3 regions of the Paenibacillus sp. cl141a genome follow, and region 1 is predicted to be linked to each of the others. Evidence: riboswitches for the same ligand, from Rfam matches in the RefSeq annotation. Region 1 holds a riboswitch; each other region holds the start of a gene.
The links. Region 1 has a riboswitch for ZMP and ZTP ahead of purT (phosphoribosylglycinamide formyltransferase 2). Riboswitches for the same ligand answer to the same signal wherever they lie in the genome.
Positions count from the first base shown of each region.

Region 2: linked by a shared signal. The riboswitch ahead of BMX45_RS03120 (bifunctional 5,10-methylenetetrahydrofolate dehydrogenase/5,10-methenyltetrahydrofolate cyclohydrolase) and the one ahead of purT (phosphoribosylglycinamide formyltransferase 2) in region 1 are both predicted to bind ZMP and ZTP.
Region 3: linked by a shared signal. The riboswitch ahead of rpiB (ribose 5-phosphate isomerase B) and the one ahead of purT (phosphoribosylglycinamide formyltransferase 2) in region 1 are both predicted to bind ZMP and ZTP.

Region 1 covers NZ_FNZO01000001.1:814,456-821,464, forward strand. Annotated here, with positions in the region: gene BMX45_RS03900 (PAS domain-containing sensor histidine kinase) at 1-603, opposite strand, end outside; gene dapA (4-hydroxy-tetrahydrodipicolinate synthase) at 867-1,742, opposite strand; gene BMX45_RS03910 (LysR family transcriptional regulator) at 1,854-2,729, shown strand; ZMP/ZTP riboswitch at 2,790-2,870, shown strand; gene purT (phosphoribosylglycinamide formyltransferase 2) at 2,953-4,113, shown strand; gene BMX45_RS03920 (MATE family efflux transporter) at 4,432-5,790, shown strand; gene BMX45_RS03925 (response regulator) at 5,987-7,009, shown strand, end outside.
Region 2 covers NZ_FNZO01000001.1:649,360-656,368, forward strand. Annotated here, with positions in the region: gene BMX45_RS03105 (CobW family GTP-binding protein) at 1-1,001, opposite strand, end outside; gene BMX45_RS03110 (TIGR03943 family putative permease subunit) at 998-1,975, opposite strand; gene BMX45_RS03115 (permease) at 2,083-3,093, opposite strand; ZMP/ZTP riboswitch at 3,248-3,327, shown strand; gene BMX45_RS03120 (bifunctional 5,10-methylenetetrahydrofolate dehydrogenase/5,10-methenyltetrahydrofolate cyclohydrolase) at 3,394-4,242, shown strand; gene BMX45_RS03125 (LacI family DNA-binding transcriptional regulator) at 4,540-5,532, shown strand; gene BMX45_RS03130 (glycoside hydrolase family 32 protein) at 5,714-7,009, shown strand, end outside.
Region 3 covers NZ_FNZO01000003.1:468,690-475,698, forward strand. Annotated here, with positions in the region: gene spoIIR (stage II sporulation protein R) at 1-493, shown strand, start outside; gene BMX45_RS12060 (L-threonylcarbamoyladenylate synthase) at 692-1,870, shown strand; gene BMX45_RS12065 (manganese efflux pump MntP) at 1,940-2,503, shown strand; gene BMX45_RS12070 (low molecular weight protein arginine phosphatase) at 2,560-3,147, shown strand; ZMP/ZTP riboswitch at 3,254-3,335, shown strand; gene rpiB (ribose 5-phosphate isomerase B) at 3,450-3,914, shown strand; gene BMX45_RS12080 (TIGR01440 family protein) at 3,994-4,578, shown strand; gene glyA (serine hydroxymethyltransferase) at 4,669-5,919, shown strand; gene upp (uracil phosphoribosyltransferase) at 6,255-6,884, shown strand; gene wecB (non-hydrolyzing UDP-N-acetylglucosamine 2-epimerase) at 6,951-7,009, shown strand, end outside.

The DNA of each region.
Region 1 (7,009 bases):
TTTCATCAATGCGTGATGATATGATGCGTCGACGATCACGTCGGTTGAAATGCCCAGCACGTCACGGGGGTGCATCGCATTGACGAGACGGAGTCCAGCAGAATTAACATAGTGAACAATGCCCTTTTTAGTTATGAGTACGGAGAGAGGGAGCTCTTCCAGCAGCTGCAGAAACGAATTTTCCTTCTCGTTCAGCTTCTGTTCCTTCTGCTCCAGCTGTTTCATGAGCTGTCTCAGCAGCGTTCGATCCTCGAATTGTACCAAGTATCCCTTGGGCCCCTGCTCCGGATCGTGATCAACGCTGCAGCGTGCACTAAGGTATAACTCGCGATCAGACGGATGACGGTAAGCATATTCAACCGGGGGGACGAATGGCTGATGGCCCTGGGCAGCCCTAGCGTTCTGAATCACTCGATTCAATAACCCGCGGAGGCTGTTTTCTTCTTGCGGCGCCCCGGCAGTTAACTCCTGCGGCGAGTAACCCAACAGATCACATAGTGCCGAATTGACCTTAAGAATCGTTCCATCTAGCGATACCAAAGCCATACCGATTACAGATTGTTCAAAGGCAAAATCATGATTAGGGGTTGAATAGGGCAGCACTGCAAGTCTCCTTTCAAATTTCTGGGAGGAATTGAATGTACCCATATTATAAGTGGGGCGATTTCATTCATCAATCCTTTAAATTGATAGATCTAAGCAGAATTTCTTTTTTGTGTAAAATGTCAGTATCACCCATCCCATTCTCTGCTGATTGAAAGCTTGTGCGCCCTATAGCATCGAATCATCCATTCAAGAATGGTAAGGAAGCGATGCGTTCCGCCACTCTTGAGGAGAAACCTGTTGCGTCCATGATTTAAAGTTTCTCAGCCTTTGAATGCTTGATCCAAAGATAGCTTGAGCTCATCCGTAATGGGGCCCATCGGCAGGCGCAGGGTGTCGGATGAGATAAGGCCTTGCTTGGCAAGCAGCCATTTTAGCGGAGCGGGATTGGATTCTGCGAACAACTGATGAATAACGGGAAGCAGCACTTCAAACTCCTTTTCGGAACGAGAATAATCCCCCTGGACAGCTAATTGATAGACACGAATAAAAGCTTCGGTATTCACATTGGCCGACGCCAAAATGCCCCCCGATGCACCATGACAAAGCATCTCATGAAAGCGGACATCGTCTCCGCATAGAACAGGCTTCGTATCGTATGGAGACAAGCTTCTCATAAGCTCTGTACTCGCAGTGCTGTCCTTCATTCCGATGACACCGGGGATCTCCATGATTCTTCGAATGGCATCGACCGGTAAGGAAATTCCGGTGCGCGAAGGAACTTCGTACAAAATAACCGGTATCCCCACCTCCGCGACGTTGCGGAAATGTTGTATAATGCCCTCAATCGAAGGGCGGCTGTAATACGGCGTGACCACCAATACCGCGTCTGCCCCGATATGTCCTGCCCATTCCGTCCGCTTCATGCTGGAGAACGTATCGTTGGTACCCGTACCAATAATGACCGGCAATTGCCGCCCGTCCAGACCTTTTCGCGTTTCCTCCATCACCTGAACGACCTCTTCCCAAGTTACCGTCGGCGCCTCTCCGGTCGTACCGTTGATGATCAATCCTTGAATGTCATGGGATAACAAATTCTCCAAATAACGATGATAAGACGGAACATCCAATGCGTATTCATGTGAAAAGGGGGTGACCACCGGAACATAAATACCTCTCAAATCTTGCGGACTCAACATGATCTTTCCTCCATTTCATGAATTGTGGCTTTACTTTACCATGGGAATCGGGATCGGTGTTATCTATAATAATAGATAGTTATTATCAATATTATTGATGAGGAGAGAGCGATGGAACTGATCTATCTGCAAACCTTCAGGGAGGTTGCTGTTCGAAAGAGCTTTACTAAAGCTGCTGACGAATTGGGTTATGCACAATCCAGCGTTACCACCCAGATTCAGAAGCTGGAGAAGGAATACGGCGTCAAGCTGTTTGAACGGTATGGCAGAGGCCTGCGCCTGACGAAGTCAGGGGAGGAGCTGTTCAAGTATGCTGTCCAAATGCTGGATCTGTTCCACCAGTCTAAGGAAAAGCTGACGAAACAAGGCGGGGGCGTCTTATCGATTGGAACGATCGATTCGCTTGCCGCATATTTTCTTCCATCCGTCCTTCATCGGGTGAGGCAGAAGCATGAAGATCTTGCCATCCGCTTGCAAACGGATCGTGAAGATAGCATCGTCAGTAAGGTAAGAGAGGGTGAGTACGATCTCGGGCTTATTCTGGAGAACAAACCGGAAGACACTTCATTGAATTGGATCTCGATCCGGGAAGAGCCCCTCCATCTGATTGCCCATCCGGATCATCCGCTTCGCAGGTTGCCCGTCATCGAGCTGGAGCATCTGGCTGATTGCGAATGGATTATGACCGAGGATACTTGCAATTACCGGATCATGTTGGAAAAAGTGCTGCGCGCCAGCGGAGCTCCCGTCCGTATTGGTTTGGAATTGGGCAATCCCGAGGCAATCAAAAGATATATCATGTCCGGTACCGGCATCTCATTATTGCCGAGAATGGTAGCAGAGGAGGAAATCAAGAGGGGAGAGCTGGCGATTCTTCCCTTTCAACACCCTGACATTCGACTGGACATCCAGATTGTCATTCATCCTAAGAAATGGCTGTCACACTCGCTTCAGGATATGATCGAAATGTTGAAATCTAAATCTTAAAGACGCAGGCTGATATTGCATTTAACGAAAAGATTCAGTATCATTTATGTAACAATGTATAGGTTTATGTGTGACTGGCGTAGCATGGGGAACCATGAGGGAGCACATGGATGACAACGGCCGTACGCCTGGGCAGAGGTAAGGGAGTTTATTTCCCTTACCTCTTTATTATTTTCTTGGGCTTCTATCGTCTCTGAAACTATGAAAAGGGGATAAAACAACGATGTTCAAAACGAAAAAAATATTGCTGCTGGGATCCGGAGAACTAGGGAAAGAAGTCGTAATTGAAGCACAACGATTGGGTGTCCAAACCGTAGCCGTCGATCGTTATGCCGATGCTCCTGCCATGCACGTTGCCGATCACAGCCATGTGATCGATATGCTGGACGGAGAGAAGCTGCGCGCTATTATTGAGTTGGAAAAGCCGGACCTGATCGTTCCGGAGATTGAAGCGCTGGCTACTTCGGAGCTGGTGAAGCTGGAGGATGAGGGGTATCGGGTGATTCCTACCGCCAGAGCCGCAAAGCTTACGATGGACCGTGAAGGGATCCGCCGGTTGGCATCAGAGGAGTTGGGACTGCCGACTGCGGACTATCGATTTGCCGATACCTATGAGGAATTCAAGCAGGCTGTCCTGGACATGGGTTTTCCGTGCGTGATCAAACCGCTGATGAGCTCCTCCGGCAAAGGTCAGAGCGTGTGCCGTTCTGAAGGGGATATCGAGTCCTGCTGGAACATCGCCATGGAAGGCGGCCGCGTGCAGAACGGAAGAGTGATCATTGAGGAATTCATTTCATTCCAGTCGGAAATCACGCTTCTGACCGTCCGCTCCGTAAATGGAACAAGCTTCTGTGCGCCGATCGGGCATATTCAGGAAAGCGGAGATTATATCGAATCGTGGCAGCCGCACGACATGTCTGAAGCGCAAATCGAGGAGGCTAAATATATTGCGCGGAAGATTACCGACGAGCTTGGCGGATACGGCTTGTTCGGCGTTGAATTATTTTTGGCCGAGGATAAGGTGTACTTCAGCGAGGTATCCCCGCGTCCGCATGATACTGGGCTGGTTACGCTGGTCACGCAAAATCTATCCGAATTTGCGCTTCATGTCCGTGCCATTCTCGGGTTTCCGATACCAGAGATCGAATTGATCACGCCGGGAGCCAGCCGCCCGCTGAAAGCCGGCCGAGAGCTGGAAGACTACACGATTACAGGCGCCGAGCAAGCGCTGGCCGTTCCGAATACGCAGCTTCGCATGTTCGGCAAACCGGTAACCAAGGCCGGAAGACGAGTAGCAGTCGCGCTGTCAAGCGCCGGCGATGTCGAAGAAGCGCGGTCACGCGCGAAGCTGGCATTGGATAAGCTTGCCGTCGAAGAGGCATAAACATCGGAATTCCATAGGGATATCACATGTCATCATGTTGAAAAGGCCAACCGAAATGACCGGTTGGCCTTTTCAGTTATAGAAAAATCAGGGATCCAAATCGGGTACAAACTCTTCTGATCACGAGTACTTGCTTTTAGTTTTGATTTCGGGAATAAATAGGGAGAAATTTATGTTCTTTCATGTTAAGATACACAAGAATACAAACGACCCTCACCCATTATAATGTTTCCATTCGATGCGATAAGCGCTGCTTGGAGCATAATATTTCAAATAAATCTCTAGAGGAACGTTTATTGACGGCATAGGAGAATCTACATGAGAGACATGACGCAAGGAAGTCCGATCAAGCTGATTACCATGTTTACCATCCCGCTTTTGATCGGTAATATTTTTCAACAATTTTACAACATGGCAGACACCCTTATCGTGGGACGTACCATTGGCGTGAACGCACTTGCAGCCGTTGGCTCGACAGGCAGCATTTTGTTTTTTGTCATCGGCTTTGCCCAAGGCTTGACGGCTGGTTTGTCTATCATAACCGCACAGCGTTTTGGAGCTAAGGATATCGCAGGCGTCCGCAAAAGCGTGGGAACGAGTGTATGGATCAGTCTGGTGTTCACGGTATTCCTCACCATCGTGAGCGTTATATTTACGAGGCCCGTCCTCGTCATGATGAACACCCCTGCCGAAATTTTGGATGATGCGTATTCGTATTTGATCGTCATTAACTGGGGCGTCGGCGCGGCCGTTCTGTTCAATTTGCTGGCTAACCTGCTCCGTGCTCTCGGCGACAGCCGGACCCCGCTTCTCTTCCTGGTCGTTGCAAGCATTCTGAACATCGTGCTCGACCTCTTATTCATTCTCGCATTTAAGATGGGAGTAGCCGGAGCCGGACTTGCCACGGTTATATCGCAGCTGTTCTCCTGCCTGCTCTGTCTGATCTACATTCATAAGAAGGTCCCGCTCCTTCAATTCAAGAATGCCGACTGGTCCATCGATTGGAAATTTATACGCCAGCATATGTGGGTAGGTTTTCCGATGGGCTTCCAAGCCTCCATTATCGCAATCGGAGCCATCATTCTTCAGATCACGCTAAACGGTCTCGGGGCAACAGCCGTTGCGGCTTATACCGCGGCTCAGAAGATTGATATGCTCGCGACGCAGCCGATGAGTTCCTTCGGGATTACAATGGCGACTTTTGCTGCTCAGAACTTCGGAGCGAATCGCATAGATCGGATCAAGCTGGGGGTTAAGCAGTGTATTTGGCTCTCAGGATCATTCAGCATCGCCGTGGGCCTGCTGGTTATATTTGCGGGTCCTGCCGTCGTCAGCCTTTTTGTGGGTCAAGGCCAAGAGGAATTGCTGTCGCTCAGCAGGCTGTATTTCTTATCGAACGGCAGCACCTATCTGCTTCTGTCGCTGCTCTTCATCTACCGCTTCACGCTTCAGGGGCTTGGTCAGAGCTTAATTCCCACTGTGGCGGGCATCATGGAGCTGATCATGCGGGTACTGGCTGCTATCTTCCTGACCGCGCAGATCGGCTTCCTCGGTGCAAGCCTGGCAAATCCGCTGGCTTGGCTGGGCGCCGTCATCCCGCTCGGCATCGCTTACTATCTGAGCATCAAGAGGTTGAGCACGCCGGTAAAACCCGTCTCCGTACCCGTTCAGGCGTAAGGAATGCTGCACAATCGAATTCGGAACGAATCATGACTCCAGGAACAGGGAAGCACTGTTTCGTTGGAGTTGTGCATTCGTTCTTTTTTTTGTTACAAAAAACATAATGTGGAAGATTCCCAATTTGGGTGCGGCGAGGTAAGATCACTATAGATTCAGTTTGCAACCGAACAGGACAGAAACGGGAGGGGTCGCATTGTATAAAGTGCTGTTAGTAGATGATGAAGCCGATGTGAGGGAAGGCCTCGTTCAGGAAATCCAATGGGAAGCCTGCGGATTCGAGATCAAGGGGACGGCGGAGAACGGAAGAGAGGCCGTGGAGGCTGCGGAGCGGTTGGAGCCGGATGTCGTTATTACCGATATCAGTATGCCCTTTCAGGATGGACTGCAGCTGGCCTCATGGCTAAGGGAGCATCAGCCGCTGTGCAAAATCGTTATTTTGACCGGTTATGACGAATTTGATTATGCCCGTCAAGCGATTACGCTCAGCGTGGATGAGTATTTGCTCAAGCCGTTCTCTGCCGAAAGCTTCATGGAGTTATTAGGCAAGATCAAGGACAAAATCGATATGGAGGTGGCGGAGCGTGAGGACGTGCGCCAATTAAAGGAGCATTACCGGACAAGCCTGCCTTTGCTACGGGAATCGTTCCTGGCTTCGCTGTTAACCCGAAAACTGCCCCGCTCCATCATTGAGGAGAAAACTCGGAATTACGGCCTTCCGCTGAACAGCGCCTGTTATCTCGCCGCGGTGATGGCTTTATATCCGGCGGCAGAGCATAAGGAGAGTGCTCCATCAAGCTCCCTGCGGCATTCCAGCGATATGGACTTGATGCTGCACGCTATGCTGAACATTGCGAAAGAGCTGATGGATCCCCTTTCTTTTGGAAGCGCATTCATATACCAGGATAGCATCGTGTTCTTGATTACGAATGACGGCTGCGAGGACGAGTCGTGGTTTGGCGACCTGCAGGTGGCACTGGACCGTTTGCTCAAAAGCATTCTTCACTATCTGAAGCTGCCGGTTACGATCGGCGTGGGTTCCAGGGTCCGGACTCTGTCCGATCTTAAGCACTCCTACCAGGATGCGCTGCTGGCGCTGGACTACCGGCTGATTCTCGGTGCCGAGAAAGTCATCTTCATCGATGACGTGGAGAGTCCGAGGCAGGAAGGGATCCGTCTGGACGAATTGCAGGAGCAAGCGCTGATCCGCAATCTTAAG
Region 2 (7,009 bases), 170 kb from region 1:
GTACTGGGCTCGATGGCAAGCTGTGAGCCTGCCCATTGAACCAGGGAAGGACCCGTGGAAAGCTGAATATATCCTTTGGCCCGCAGCAGGCCGGAACCGCGTGCGGCGAGAAAGGTTTCGACGAGGCTGATCTCAAGCGGGAAAGGGGTCGGAGCCGATAGAGTCAAGGTATCGAGGCCGGTATAGGAATGGCTGCCTTCCCCGGCCTCTTCTCCGTGAACATGGCGATGCTCATTATGAGTGAGAGCTCCTTCATGGTTGCGGCGCACCAGCTTGCTCCGATCTTCTTCGCTGGTCCAAGGGCTGCCTTGCAGGCGATCCGCAGGACTCCCTTGCCGGTTTGAAGAATGAGATGAATGGCTATGATTCTCCGTTGGCTCTAGCTGAAGGGCCGCAAACATTTCATGCTCATCCAAACGGCTGTAGTCGGTTACGGACAGGCTTGCCGATGCATTGATTTTTCTAATGGAGGTAATGACTTTATGGATCTGTTTCTCTTCGCATTCTCCCGCCTTGTTCAAGATGATCCAGTCCGCGAAGCTGATTTGTCCCCGCAGGGTACGGACCAGCTCTCGACTGGATGCAAAGAAGCTGTTGTACTCGAGAAATTTGCTGCAGTCGGCCAAGGCGATTTTGCCCCGGATCGATATTTGATCCACCAGTGACGGATCCTGCAAATCCTCAAGAATCTGTTCAGGATTCGCCACTCCGGTTGTCTCGATGAAAACGAGGTCGGGCTTCCGGTCTAACAGGCTTTTCAAGGCTTTCCCCAGCTCGTCTCGTTTGGTGCAGCAGATGCAGCCGTCAAGCAGCTTCTCGATCGGAAGATTAGGCATTTCACCGGACAGGATATCGCCATCCACGTCCTGTTCGCCCATCTCATTCATCAGGACGGCGGTCCTCCATTGCCGTTTGGCGGCATACGCCAGCAGCCTGAGCAGCAGCGTGGTTTTGCCGCTCCCCAAAAATCCGCTAATCAGCACGACGGGTATCTTGTTCATTTATTGATTTCCTCCTTGGTCTCGATATCATTCGAATACAGTTCATCAAAATCTGCGACAGAGTCCGGATTCGTGAAAATGTAAGGGGATGACGGCTGCTCGATCGGCTGAATCCGTTTCGCTTGAACTTGCAGCGTTTCCTTACCGTCCACAATGTTCACCTGGATCGTGCCAACGATCTGAACCCATGCGTCATTCGCGAACAACGAAGCATTCGCCGCGCGCACCATGACCCCGAACGGGACGGCGTCAGCCGTGCAGCACATCACGAGGAAGCGGCTGACGGCAAAGGTGTCTTCGTTCATATGTCCATCGCGGAAAACAAATCCTTGGACGGTGATGGCCTTTCCTTGAAAATGCTGTTTGTACATATCCATGGCCCCAACGGTCTCCGAGAAAATGTCCGGCTCCACTCGGATGACGGGTAAGGTATATAAGCGCTTGGCCAGCTCCGCGAATTCCACGCTGTAGATGTCTTTGGGAACAAAACGCTCGTTCAGTGCGATGTCCTCCGCTGCCGCCAGGTCATCATTCGTTCCATGCTTCTCCATGCCCGAAACGGCGGGAGCATTCCGCTCCTCGGTTTTACGGCGAACATCGGGGTTCGGATAGGTGTAGATCATGCCTTTTTTGGCCGCCATATCGCTGCCGAGGGCTTGGTCCGGCAGGAGCAGGCCGAACAGCAGCGGCACCGTGAATAACCCGTAAACCGATATGTTTTTGATCAGTCCGCTGGGCAGGGGGTGCTCGCAATCGCACACCTCGCCGGAAGCTCCCGCAATGGCGTGCCACAGCATGCCGAAAGCTATGAACAACAGCGGCACGGGACAGAGCAGAAGCAGGGTCTGCATATGGGGAGCCAAGTAATAGTCCAGTGAATTTGATGCGTTCAGATGCATGATATAGGCGGCCAGAGCTGAGATAAGCAGCGATCGCAGTATATAGTGGCTTCGCAGGCTCAGCCTGGGCTTCACGTCCCGAACACCTCCAATCTCAAGTGGATATCCGAAGGCATAACAGCCTGAAGGTGCCGTTATTCCAACCGTTTTTGTGTATTGCCTCTCCAGTTTGTTACCTACACCTAACCGCCGAATAGCGCGTTGACGGCTACAGAGCCGGTAAAGACAAGCGTAATTACCAGCAGGCTTAAACCGATCACGAATTTGGTCCTGAAGGTAGCCGACAGCATGAGCAGGCTTTTGAAATCCAGCATCGGGCCGAGGACCAGGAAGGAAACCAGCGGGCCGATGGTAAAGGTGTGCGTGAATGCCGATGCCACGAAGGCGTCCGAAGTCGAGCAGAGGGACAGGATGAAGGCAAAGCCCATCATGAACAGATAGGAGGCGGCAGGACCGTTCCCCAGAGCCAGCAGCTCCTCCCTCGGAATGAAGGATTGGATGCAGGCCGTCAGGAAAGCGCCCAGGACTAAATATTTGCACATCTCGATCAGCTCGTCTCCGGCGTGGACAAACATGCTTCTCCAGGTTTTGGGATGCTCATGCAACAAACGTTCCCCCTTGCGGGAGCCCTGTTCGGCGAACTCTTGAAAGGAACGCTTCAGGGGGCTGCTTCTTGAAAAAACATAAACGAGCAAACCCGTCGTCACCGCGACTGCAAAAGCCAGTCCCATTCGTCCGATCGTCACTTCGGGATGCGATCGGAAGGCCATGATCGTTGATGCGAATACAATGGGATTCAGAATAGGACCGCTGAGGATAAAGGTGACGGCGATATAGGCGGGCATACCCTTCAGCATCAACCTGCGAACGACCGGGATCATCCCGCATTCGCAGATGGGAAACAGGATGCCGAGCATGGAAGCGAACAGGACGCCAACCACCGGATTCTTCGGCGTGAGACGCCGCACCCATTGCTCTTGTACGAACAGCTGCAGAAGGGACGACAGCAGCACGCCAAGCAGAATAAAAGGAAGTGCCTCAAGGAAGATGCCCGTAAAGACGGTTTTAACCTGCTGTAGGTCTTGGCTGGATATGGGGGTTAAGTCCTTCTGCAGCCATATCGTCAAGACCGGAATCACGAACACAAGCGGAAGTATAAAGGGCAGCATTTTGAAGATCGCCGGATATCTCATCAAGACCTCCTGGAGCGAATTGTTCTTAGGACATTCTATGCTTGTACTTTCGGCAACATACGTGATTTCAGGCAATAAATCAAAAACCTTACGATTAAAGAGCAGCCGCATAGCCGGTGGCGCGAAGTCCAAAGTCGTGATATATTAAAAAAAGTTATCCATGTGTTACTGGCGTAGCTTGGGTTACCAAGAGGGAGCACATGGGATCATATGCCGTACGCCTGGGCAAGAGGTAAGGAGACGTTCGAGTCGCCTTGCCTCTTTATGTTTTTTAATACAATGGCGAAGGAGCGGATTAGCATGAGTAAGGAACCCGTAATTTTGGATGGGAAAAAGGTATCCGATGATATCAAGGCAAAGCTGGCGGTGAAGGTACAAGAATTGAAACAGCAAGGGGTAACCCCTTGTCTGGCAACGATTCTGGTTGGCGATGATCCTGCTTCGGCGACCTATGTACGGATGAAGGGAAATGCGTCCGAGCGGCTTGGCATCTTATCCAAGAAAGTAGTGCTAGAGACATCGACAACGACGGAGGAGCTGATCGCCGCGATTCAAGCACTGAACGAGGATCCGAACGTCCACGGTATTCTGCTTCAGCACCCGGTACCGCACCATATCGATGAGCGGGCGGCTTTTGATGCCATCGACATGAAAAAAGACGTGGATGGAGTAACCACGCTCGGGTTCTCGCAAAATGCGTTTGGTTTCGCCGATTACCCGTCATGCACGCCGGCGGCGATTATCGCGATTATGGACTATTACAGCCTGCCGATCGAAGGGAAGCATGCGGTGGTGGTCGGACGCAGTCCGATTCTGGGCAAGCCGGTATCGATGATGCTGCTCAATCGCAACGCCACGGTTACGATCTGCCATTCGAGAACGAAGAACCTTGGGGAGATTGTGTCCCAAGCGGATATTGTGGTTGCGGCCGTAGGCAAGCCTAATTTCATTCAAGGGGACTGGATCAAGCCGGGTGCCGTCGTGTTGGACGCCGGTTACAATAAAGGAAATATCGGGGACTGCGATTACGAAGCCTGCGCCAAGGCGGCATCCGCAATCACGCCGGTACCGGCGGGAGTAGGCCCCGTGACGATAGCGACATTGCTGAAGCATACCGTCGAATCGGCCGAGCGAACCGTCCAAGCTTAAGGGAATGCACTTGACCATTAGTATGTGAAGCAAGGCTGCACCCTTGAATCATCCCCTTCGAATCCTTCATTTCATGCCAGAGCCTGGAACATAGAAGCCAATATGGACCATGCAATGCTAGGCTTGGAGCCCGCATTTCACGGATCCCTGGACGTCATGGTATAGTTAGGAATAAGAGAAATACGAAGGGGAGAGATTCATGTTTATACGAATCATGGCCTGTTGTGCGGGACAACAGGGAGCTCCAGAGAATGATCCGTTCGATGCAGCGCTGCTAACGGCTCCGGAGATCTTGGCATGAAGAACACGATAGCCGATATTGCCCACAAAGCCGGAGTTGCCAAAAGCACGGTCTCCCGTTTCTTGAACGGAGGATCCGTCAGTCATGCGACACGCCGCAAGATTGAGCAGGTTATTCAGGAAACCGGCTATATCCCGAATTCTTTTGCGCAAAGCCTGAAAGCCAAAAAAACGAGCATGATCGGCACCATTATGCCGCGTCTGGACTCCTTCTCCGCATCGCAGACTGTCGCCGGCATGGACGAGGAATTAAGAAAACACGGATATCAGCTACTGATCATCAACGCAAGCCAGGATTTATCCAGGGAGATCGAAGCGCTGTATGATCTCGCCAGACAAAAAATCTCAGGCATTATTCTGTTCGCCACGCAGGTGACGGAAACCCATCTTGCCGCGATTCAAGAGATCGGCATTCCGGTCATTCTGCTCGGACAACAGCATGACCATGTCCACAGCATGATCTATAACGATTATGCCGCAGGTTATGAAATGGGCCGGTACGTGCTGTCGATGGGACATCGTCAAATTGCCTATATCGGGGTGACGGAAAAGGACGTAGCCGTCGGAGTCAAGCGGAAGGAAGGGTTCCTCAAAGCGGTAAGCGAGTATGAAGAGGCGGAAGCGGTTCTCTATGAGAGTGGATTCAAGATGTCGGATGGTGTGAAGACGGCATGCTCCATGTTTGAGTTGAACCGAACGCTGCCGACGGCCGTGGTCTGCGCCACGGACAACATTGCGCTGGGCGTGATGAAAGCGGCGCACATGAAAGGCATCCCTATTCCCGACCGAGTTTCCGTTACCGGATTTGGCGGATACGACGTAACCGAGGTGATTCATCCCGGGTTAACAACGGTGAAATATGGATATTTCCAAGCGGGCCACCTCGCGGCACAGCATATTATGAAGCTGGTCAACGACGAGCCGGTGGATTTCCTGACGGTCATGAATTGCGAGATGATTCATCGGGAAAGCGTTGACAATCTGAATTAGGTATTTTATACTTCAAATAACGGAACCGGTTCCAATCCGAGTGCTTGCTTGGTATTGGAACTGAGTTCATTATTTTTACCTTTGATTGGAACCGGTTCCACTGCAGTTGAGTTTATTTGTGTGCACGCGTTAGCATGATCTGTTTGATTTTTCAGCAAGACCATTTATAAGGAGAAGAGATATGGACAGAGAACTGAAATACCGACGCCTGGATCAGGCTTCTCCCGAAGAGCTTTCCTCCTTAAGGAAGAAAGTGCGATTAAGCGAATGGAGGCAGAAATTTCACGTACAGCCCATCATGGGCCTGATGAATGATCCCAATGGATTCTCTTATTACAACGGAGAGTATCACTTGTTTTACCAATGGTTTCCTCTGGGCACGTTTCACGGCTTGAAATACTGGTACCATACTTCCTCGAAAGACCTGGTCTTTTGGCAGAACCAAGGCATCGCTATTGAACCCGGTCACCCGCATGATGCTTATGGCGCTTATTCGGGCAGCGGTATCGTAAAAGATGGCAAACTATGCCTCATGTATACCGGGAATGCCCGGAATGAGGAATGGAACAGGCAATCTTATCAATGCATGGCCGTGATGGACCGCGACGGATCCATCACGAAACTCGATAAGCCGCTGATTGACCATGTGCCGGACGGATATACCGAACACTTCCGGGATCCGAAAGTATGGCAAGACAAAGACAAGTACCGGTTCGTCATCGGTGCCCAAAGGGTGAATCAGACAGGTGCGGCTGTCGTTTATGAATCCTCGGATTTGTTGGTTTGGGAATTCAAGGGGGAGATGCAAACCCGACTTCAGCATTTCGGTTATATGTGGGAATGCCCCGACTATTTTGAACTGGATGGCCAGGGCGTGCTTCTGTTTTCCCCGCAAGGGCTGCTTCCGGAGGACGACCATTTTCGAAACATTTATCAATCCGGCTATATTTCAGGCAAGCCGCTCAATAGGAATACGCTGGAGTTTGATCACGGTCCTTTTTGCGAGCTGGACAGAGGTTTTGATTTCTACGCGCCGCAGACCATGCTGGATGAGAAAGACCGGCGCATCATGGTGGGCTGGATGGGTTTGCCGGATATCGGGTATCCCACCGATTCGCATGGCTGGGCCCATTGTTTGACGCTTCCGCGTGTGCTTACGTTCCGTGAAGGCAGGCTGATTCAACAGCCGGTTCCCGAGCTTCAAGCGCTCCGCGATCATGCCGCTCAGGCAGAGGATACGCTTCACAGCGAAGTGAAGAGTTACGAGGGGGTTCAAGGAACCACATTCGAAATGATATGCGAGTTCCAAGCCATCGAGGCGGACGTCGTTGGCATTGAATTTCGGGCTAGCGAAGGGGAACGAACCGTTATTCGATATGAATCCGGCCAACGGAAGGTTACGCTGGATCGCTCTTCTTCGGGTGCAACGATTGTCAGTGATTACGGAGCGGAACGATCCTGTATGCTGCCAACCGAA
Region 3 (7,009 bases), on a different contig from region 1:
TCGTGACGCGGTCGTTGAGCAAATGCAGCTGTGGGTCCTGCAGCTGGAGAACCCGCAAAGCCTGGAAGACGCCAAGACATTAACCCGGCAGCATCTTCCCGAAATCCGCCAGCTGGTGGGTGAAGAGCTGAGAAAAAGAGGAATTACCTACAACTACCAAGTTGAGCTCGGCGTCGTGCCGTTCCCCACCAAATTGTACGGGGGCACGGTGTATCCGGCGGGTGATTACGATGCGCTGCGGATTACGCTAGGGGAAGGTCAAGGACAAAACTGGTGGTGCGTCCTGTTCCCGCCGCTTTGCTTCATCGACGGCGGCAGCGGGGATGCGGCAGCCCAGCCTGTCGAGACGGGGATCCAAACGGTGTCCGCCGATGCGGGCGACGCTTCTCCGGAGGAAGCGCCGAAGAAGGCAAGCGAAAGCGAGCCGGAGGTCCGCTTCTTCCTGTGGGATATGTTCCTGGGCCTCTGGAATTGGGTGGCGAGCTTATTCTAGGATGATCCCGCGTATTGATTTCCAATACGGACAGGGTATAATAAATTTGGATGAAGAAGAGTGCTTTCTCTTTGGCGCGACCGGTTTCCATGGGAACCGGCACGGGACTGAAGAACGAGAAGCGCTTTTTCTTTTGGAGTATAGGCAAAACGCGTTTGGATGTTTATATATTTCATATACAGAAAGCTTGGGATAGGTATGGAACAGAACGGGAATGACAAGGAACGCAACCTGCAGCGGGAACAAGGCTCCCGGAATGCTGCATCGAAATCAACCAACGTGTGGCACGTCTTAAGCTCCCTCTCCAAGGAGAACCTCGGGTCCGGGAAGGAAGCAAAGCAGGCGCTGCACGAAGCAGGACAGGTGCTTGCACAGGGCGGTACGGTGGCTTTTCCGACGGAAACGGTGTACGGACTTGGTGCTGACGCGGGCAATACAGAGGCGGTCGAGCGCATCTTCGCCGCCAAAGGTCGGCCATCGGACAATCCATTAATCGTGCATATCTCGGAGCTGGCTCAGCTTGACGGCTTGGTCCAGCAGGTGAACGAGACGGAACGGGCGCTGATGGCGTCGTTCTGGCCCGGACCGCTGTCGCTGGTGCTGCCTGTGAAACCGGGCGCCGTATCGCCTCGCGTGACGGCCGGACTCGATACGGTTGCCGTGCGGATGCCGGATCACCGTGTGGCACTGGCTCTGATCAGCGCCGCCGGTTGTCCGCTCGCCGCACCGAGCGCCAACCGTTCCGGCCGGCCAAGCCCGACGCTGGCCAGCCATGTGCTGGAGGATCTGGCGGGGGCGATCGACGGCGTGCTCGACGGCGGCCCGGCCGGGGTGGGCGTCGAGTCGACGGTGGTGCAGGTCGGCGAAGACGGGGCCGTCACGGTGCTCCGCCCGGGCGGCGTCACGGCCGAGCAGCTTGCCGCGGTGGCGGCAAGCGTGAGACAGGACCCGGCGCTGCAGCGCGCCGCCGGGGAGGCGGAGAGCCCGGCGCCGCGCTCGCCGGGCATGAAGTACACGCACTACGCACCGAAGGGTGCGATGTGCGTGGTGCAGGGCCCGCGTGCCGACGCCGTGTCGGCACGCATCGCGGCCGAGCTCGAGGCGGCGGCACGGCGCGGGGAGGTGACCGGCGTGCTGTCGTTCGACGAGCACATGGGTCACTACCGCGCGGACGTTGCCGTCTCGCTCGGCAGCCTGGCCGCGCCGGAGGAAGCGGCCCGCCGGCTGTACGCCGGCCTGCGCCGCTTCGATGAAGAAGGCGCGACCTTCATCCTGGCCGAAGCGTGCCCGGAACAGGGGCTTGGCGCAGCCGTCATGAACCGGCTGCTGAAGGCCGCGGGACATCACATCATCCACGTCAATGAAGATGCTGATTGAACGGTTTTAGCATGATTTCCCCCTTGTCCGCATATGGTGTACAAGACCATGGGACTTGGGGGAATGGGGATGTTGGAGGCGTCTGTCCAATCGGGACAGCTTGCGGCGATTCTGCTGATGGCGGTTGCACTCGGGCTAGACGCATTTTCGCTTGGCATCGGAGTCGGAATGAGAGGCGGCATGCGTTTAGGCCATATGCTGGGCATCAGCTTCATGATCGCATTGTTTCACATGCTTATGCCGCTGGCGGGCTTATTTGCCGGCCGCTATGTAGGCATGCTGCTGGGGCACGTCACAGGGTTTGCGGCAGGCGGGCTGCTCCTCCTGCTGGGTGGACATATGCTGTACAATGCCTGGCGGGGCGGGGAAGGTCAGCGAATTCATCCTACCGCGTTCTTGGGCATGCTGCTGTTTTCGCTCAGCGTCAGCATCGACTCCTTCTCGGTAGGCGTTTCGCTCGGGATGTTCGTGGATGATGTGCTGCTGATCGTGATCTCCTTCGGTGTCGTGGGCGGTTTGCTGTCCATTCTCGGCCTGCTGCTCGGCCGTCAGGTGAGTAACAAGCTGGGAGAGTACGGCGAAATGCTGGGCGGACTGATTTTGATCATCTTTGGCGTGATGTTTATCTTTTGACGCAATATTTGTTACAATAATCCCAAAACAACCTATCAACGGGGAGGTACGGGACCGTGAAAAATATATTGTTTGTCTGCACGGGGAATACGTGCCGCAGCCCAATGGCGGAAGGGATGCTGCGCAAGCTCGCCAAACAGCGAGGCATTCCGCTAGAAACGCAATCCGCCGGCGTCTCGGCCGTAGACGGCATGCCGGTATCCCGTCATGCGGAATCGATACTGCGGGATCAGGATATTCAAGATCGCTTGGTATCTAAGCCGCTGACGGCGAATCTGGTGGAATGGGCAGACCTGATTCTGACGCTGACCCAGTCGCATAAGCAGTATGCGATTCGGCAGTTCCCGCATGCCGCCGACAAGATGCACACGCTGAAGGAGTTTGTGGAGGATGACCGGCGGGTGCTGGATGATCTGCGGGAGCAGGACAGCCTGTACGCGACGCTTGAGCTGGCCAGATCGCTGGGCCGCGATGTCAGCGACCGCGACCGGGAGCGTCTGATCGAGCTGCGCCAGCGCATTCCGAGCTTCGATATCTCCGATCCTTTCGGCGGCTCGCGGGAGGAATACGAGGCGACGGCGGCGGAGATTCGGACGGCGCTCTTCCGCCTGCTGGACAAGCTGGAAGCGGATCAGCATAAATAGGATCGGCTTCCACGGAAGCGAAGAGTAAATCTGGATCCGGGCTCAATATGGCTAAAAAAGCCGCTTGCCTTTCGCAGGGTATTGCTTTAAGATGAAGGTGAAAAACATGATCCGATGTAACTGGCGACGAAGTGGATGAAACCACGATGGAGCATCGGAATATACGGCCGGTCGCCTGGGCAAAGAGCATTTGGAGCACAATACGTGCGCCGACTGCTCTTTTTTCGTCTTTTGCGTGGAGTTTGGGTTATAATGAAACAAGCTAAAACGCAAAAGCGAACATTCGAGGGGGTTTTTCATAGATGAAAATTGCATTGGGTACCGATCATGCCGGCATTCGTCTGAAAGAGGAGATCGTGGAGGTCATTCGGGGCCTTGGACACGAGGTGGAGGATCTTGGCTGCGGCTGTTCCGATTCCGTGGATTATCCCGATTACGCGCTTCCGGTGTGCGAGAAGGTGGTCTCGGGTGAAGCGGATCGGGGCATCCTGATCTGCGGAACGGGAATCGGCATGAGCATTGCCGCCAACAAGGTGCCGGGCATCCGCTGCGCGCTGACGCATGATGTATTTTCGGCCAAAGCCACGCGTGAGCATAATGACAGCAACGTGATTGCGCTGGGCGAGCGCGTCGTCGGCCCCGGGCTTGCTGCCGAGATCGTCAGTGCATGGCTGACAACGGATTTCAGCCAGGGCGAACGCCATGTCGGCCGCGTGAACAAGATCAAGGCCATCGAGGAGCGTTACCTGAAGAGCGAATCGCGTTAGGTCAACGCGTAAGCTGCTGCGGTTATTGCGTATGGAATGAAGCATCTTCTGTGAAAAAATTCATCGGGAGGACTGTGACATGACGGATATCTCCAAGGTTTCCTTGAGCGAACAGACGGCGCGGATCGTCCGCGAGCTGGCCGAAGCGGCAGCCTTAGGACCGGGCAAGGTGCTGGTCATCGGAGCCAGCACCAGTGAAGTGGTCGGACGCCGGATCGGTACAGGCGGCGCTCTTGAAACGGCGCAGCAGCTTCTTCAGGGCATTGCCGAGGTTCAAGCGGAATTCGGCTTCGCTGTAGCCTATCAATGCTGTGAGCATTTGAACCGGGCGCTAGTCATGGAGCGGGGACTGCTTGAAGAGCTGCGCCTGACGGAAGTGGCGGCTGTACCGTTTCCGGGGGCGGGAGGCTCCATGGCCTCGGCGGCGTATCGGAGTATGAAGGAGCCCTGCCTTGCGGAATCCATTGAGGCCCATGCGGGTGTCGATATCGGCGAGACGCTGATCGGCATGCATTTGCGAAGAGTGGCGGTTCCGTTCAGGCCGAGCGAGCGTTATATCGGCGATGCGCGCGTAACGGCGGCTTACACCCGGCCGAAGCTGATCGGCGGAGAACGCGCCGTGTACCGGCTTGAGCAGCGGGATGATTCCACGCTGTGCGATTGATTCGAATGAGAGCCCGCTTTAGTCATTAGGTAAACTTGTAGTCTTGACTTGGCAAGAGAAAATAACGATTGATTATGGGAGGATATGAACATGATGGAACATTTGCGGAAGAATGACCCGGCTGTATTGGAAGCGATGGATTTGGAACTGAAGCGTCAACGCAGCAACATTGAGCTGATTGCCTCCGAGAACATCGTCAGCGAAGCGGTTATGGAAGCCATGGGGACGGTGCTGACGAATAAATATGCGGAAGGCTACCCTGGCAAGCGTTATTACGGCGGCTGTGAGCGAGTGGATATCGTGGAGGATATCGCCCGTGACCGCGCAAAGGAATTGTTCGGTGCCGAGCATGCCAACGTTCAGCCGCACTCCGGCGCCCAAGCGAACATGGCGGTGTATTTGGCTGCGCTCAAGCCAGGAGATACCGTGCTGGGCATGAACCTGGCCCACGGCGGCCACTTGACTCACGGAAGCCCGGTTAACGCGTCCGGCCTTCTGTACAATTTCGTTGCGTACGGCGTGCAGGAAGACACGTTCCTTATCGATTACGACGAAGTGCGCAAAGCGGCTTTCAAACACCGTCCTCGTCTGATCGTGGCGGGTGCAAGTGCATATCCTCGCATCATTGATTTCGAGAAGCTTGCTGCCATCGCGAACGATGTAGGCGCATTGTTCATGGTCGATATGGCTCATATTGCCGGTCTCGTTGCCGCGGGTCTTCACCCGAATCCGGTTCCGCATGCCCATTTCGTAACCACCACGACGCACAAGACCCTTCGCGGACCTCGCGGCGGCATGATTCTGTGTAAGAAAGCTTGGGCACAGGCGATCGACAAAGCGGTATTCCCGGGCTCCCAGGGCGGACCGCTCATGCATGTCATTGCTTCCAAGGCCGTGGCGCTTGGCGAAGCATTGGATCCGTCCTTCAAGACGTACGCAGAGAACGTCGTGAAGAACGCAAAAGTGCTGGCTGACACCCTGATCGAGGAAGGCCTGAACATCGTTTCCGGCGGAACCGATAACCATCTGATGCTGGTCGATACCCGCAATCTGGACATCACCGGCAAAGACGCAGAGAAGGTGCTGGATTCCATCGGAATTACCGTCAACAAGAACGCCATCCCGTTCGATCCGACGAGCCCGTTCGTCACGAGCGGTATCCGTATCGGTACGCCGGCGGTCACTTCCCGCGGCATGGATGAGCAGGCGATGGTGAAAATCGCGAAGATTATTGCCATGACCTTGAAGCAGCCTAAAGACGAGGCAACGCTGGAAAAAGCGGGCCGTTTGGTGGCTGAGCTGACGGATCAATATCCGCTATATCCTGAAATGAAATATTAATCACAGTTTCGTCGGCATAAGAAGCCTATGATAAGAGGATCCCGCCTGAAGGTGGGGTCCTCTTTTAGGAGCTGTCACATTCTGGCCAGATTGCTATGCTCGCATGCTCCCAGTCGGGTCGCTTCGCGGTAAGGATCAATATAGGCGAAAATGGAAAACCTAGGTGCAGGGCTGACAAAGATCCGGTTATAAGGTCAAAACTCACGGAAATAAACATGACTCGTGCAGGTGTCAATTGACTAGAGGGAATGATATAATAGACAGGATTTATGGAGCTCACAAGTATTTACGCCCATATTGAAATAACATTTGCATTCAAACCGGAGGGACCAGACATGGGAAAATTGGTGATTTGTGATCACCCGTTGATTCAACACAAACTTACATTTATACGCGATATGCGGACTAACACAAAAGACTTTCGCGAATTGGTAGACGAAGTCGCGACTTTGATGGCTTATGAAATTACGCGGGAGGTTCCTCTTGAATCGATATCTGTTCAGACGCCGGTAGCCGAAACCCAAGGGAAAGTCATTTCCGGCCGGATGCTCGGCCTCGTGCCGATCCTGCGCGCGGGTCTCGGCATGTTGGACGGCGTGGTCAAGCTGCTTCCCGCTGCCAAGGTAGGGCATGTCGGATTGTTCCGCGACCCGGAAACGCTTCAGCCCGTGGAATATTATACGAAGCTTCCAACCGACGTGACGGAGCGGGAATTGATCGTCATCGATCCGATGCTGGCGACGGGCGGATCGGCCATCGCTGCGATCGACGTGCTGAAGAAGCGCGGCTGCACCCAGATCAAGATGATGAATCTCGTGGCTGCACCGGAAGGCGTGAAGGCCGTGCATGACGTTCATCCGGACGTGGATATTTACGTTGCTGCTCTGGATGAAGGGCTCAACGACCATGGCTACATCGTACCGGGCCTGGGTGATGCAGGAGATCGGCTGTACGGCACGAAATAAGAGCCGTGCCAGCCATTCGACGACTTGAATTGAAAAACAAGCATGCAAAGAGGGGTAATTTCAAACATGTCAAAAGTGAAAGTGATGACGATATTTGGGGTCCGCCCCGAAGCGATCAAGATGGC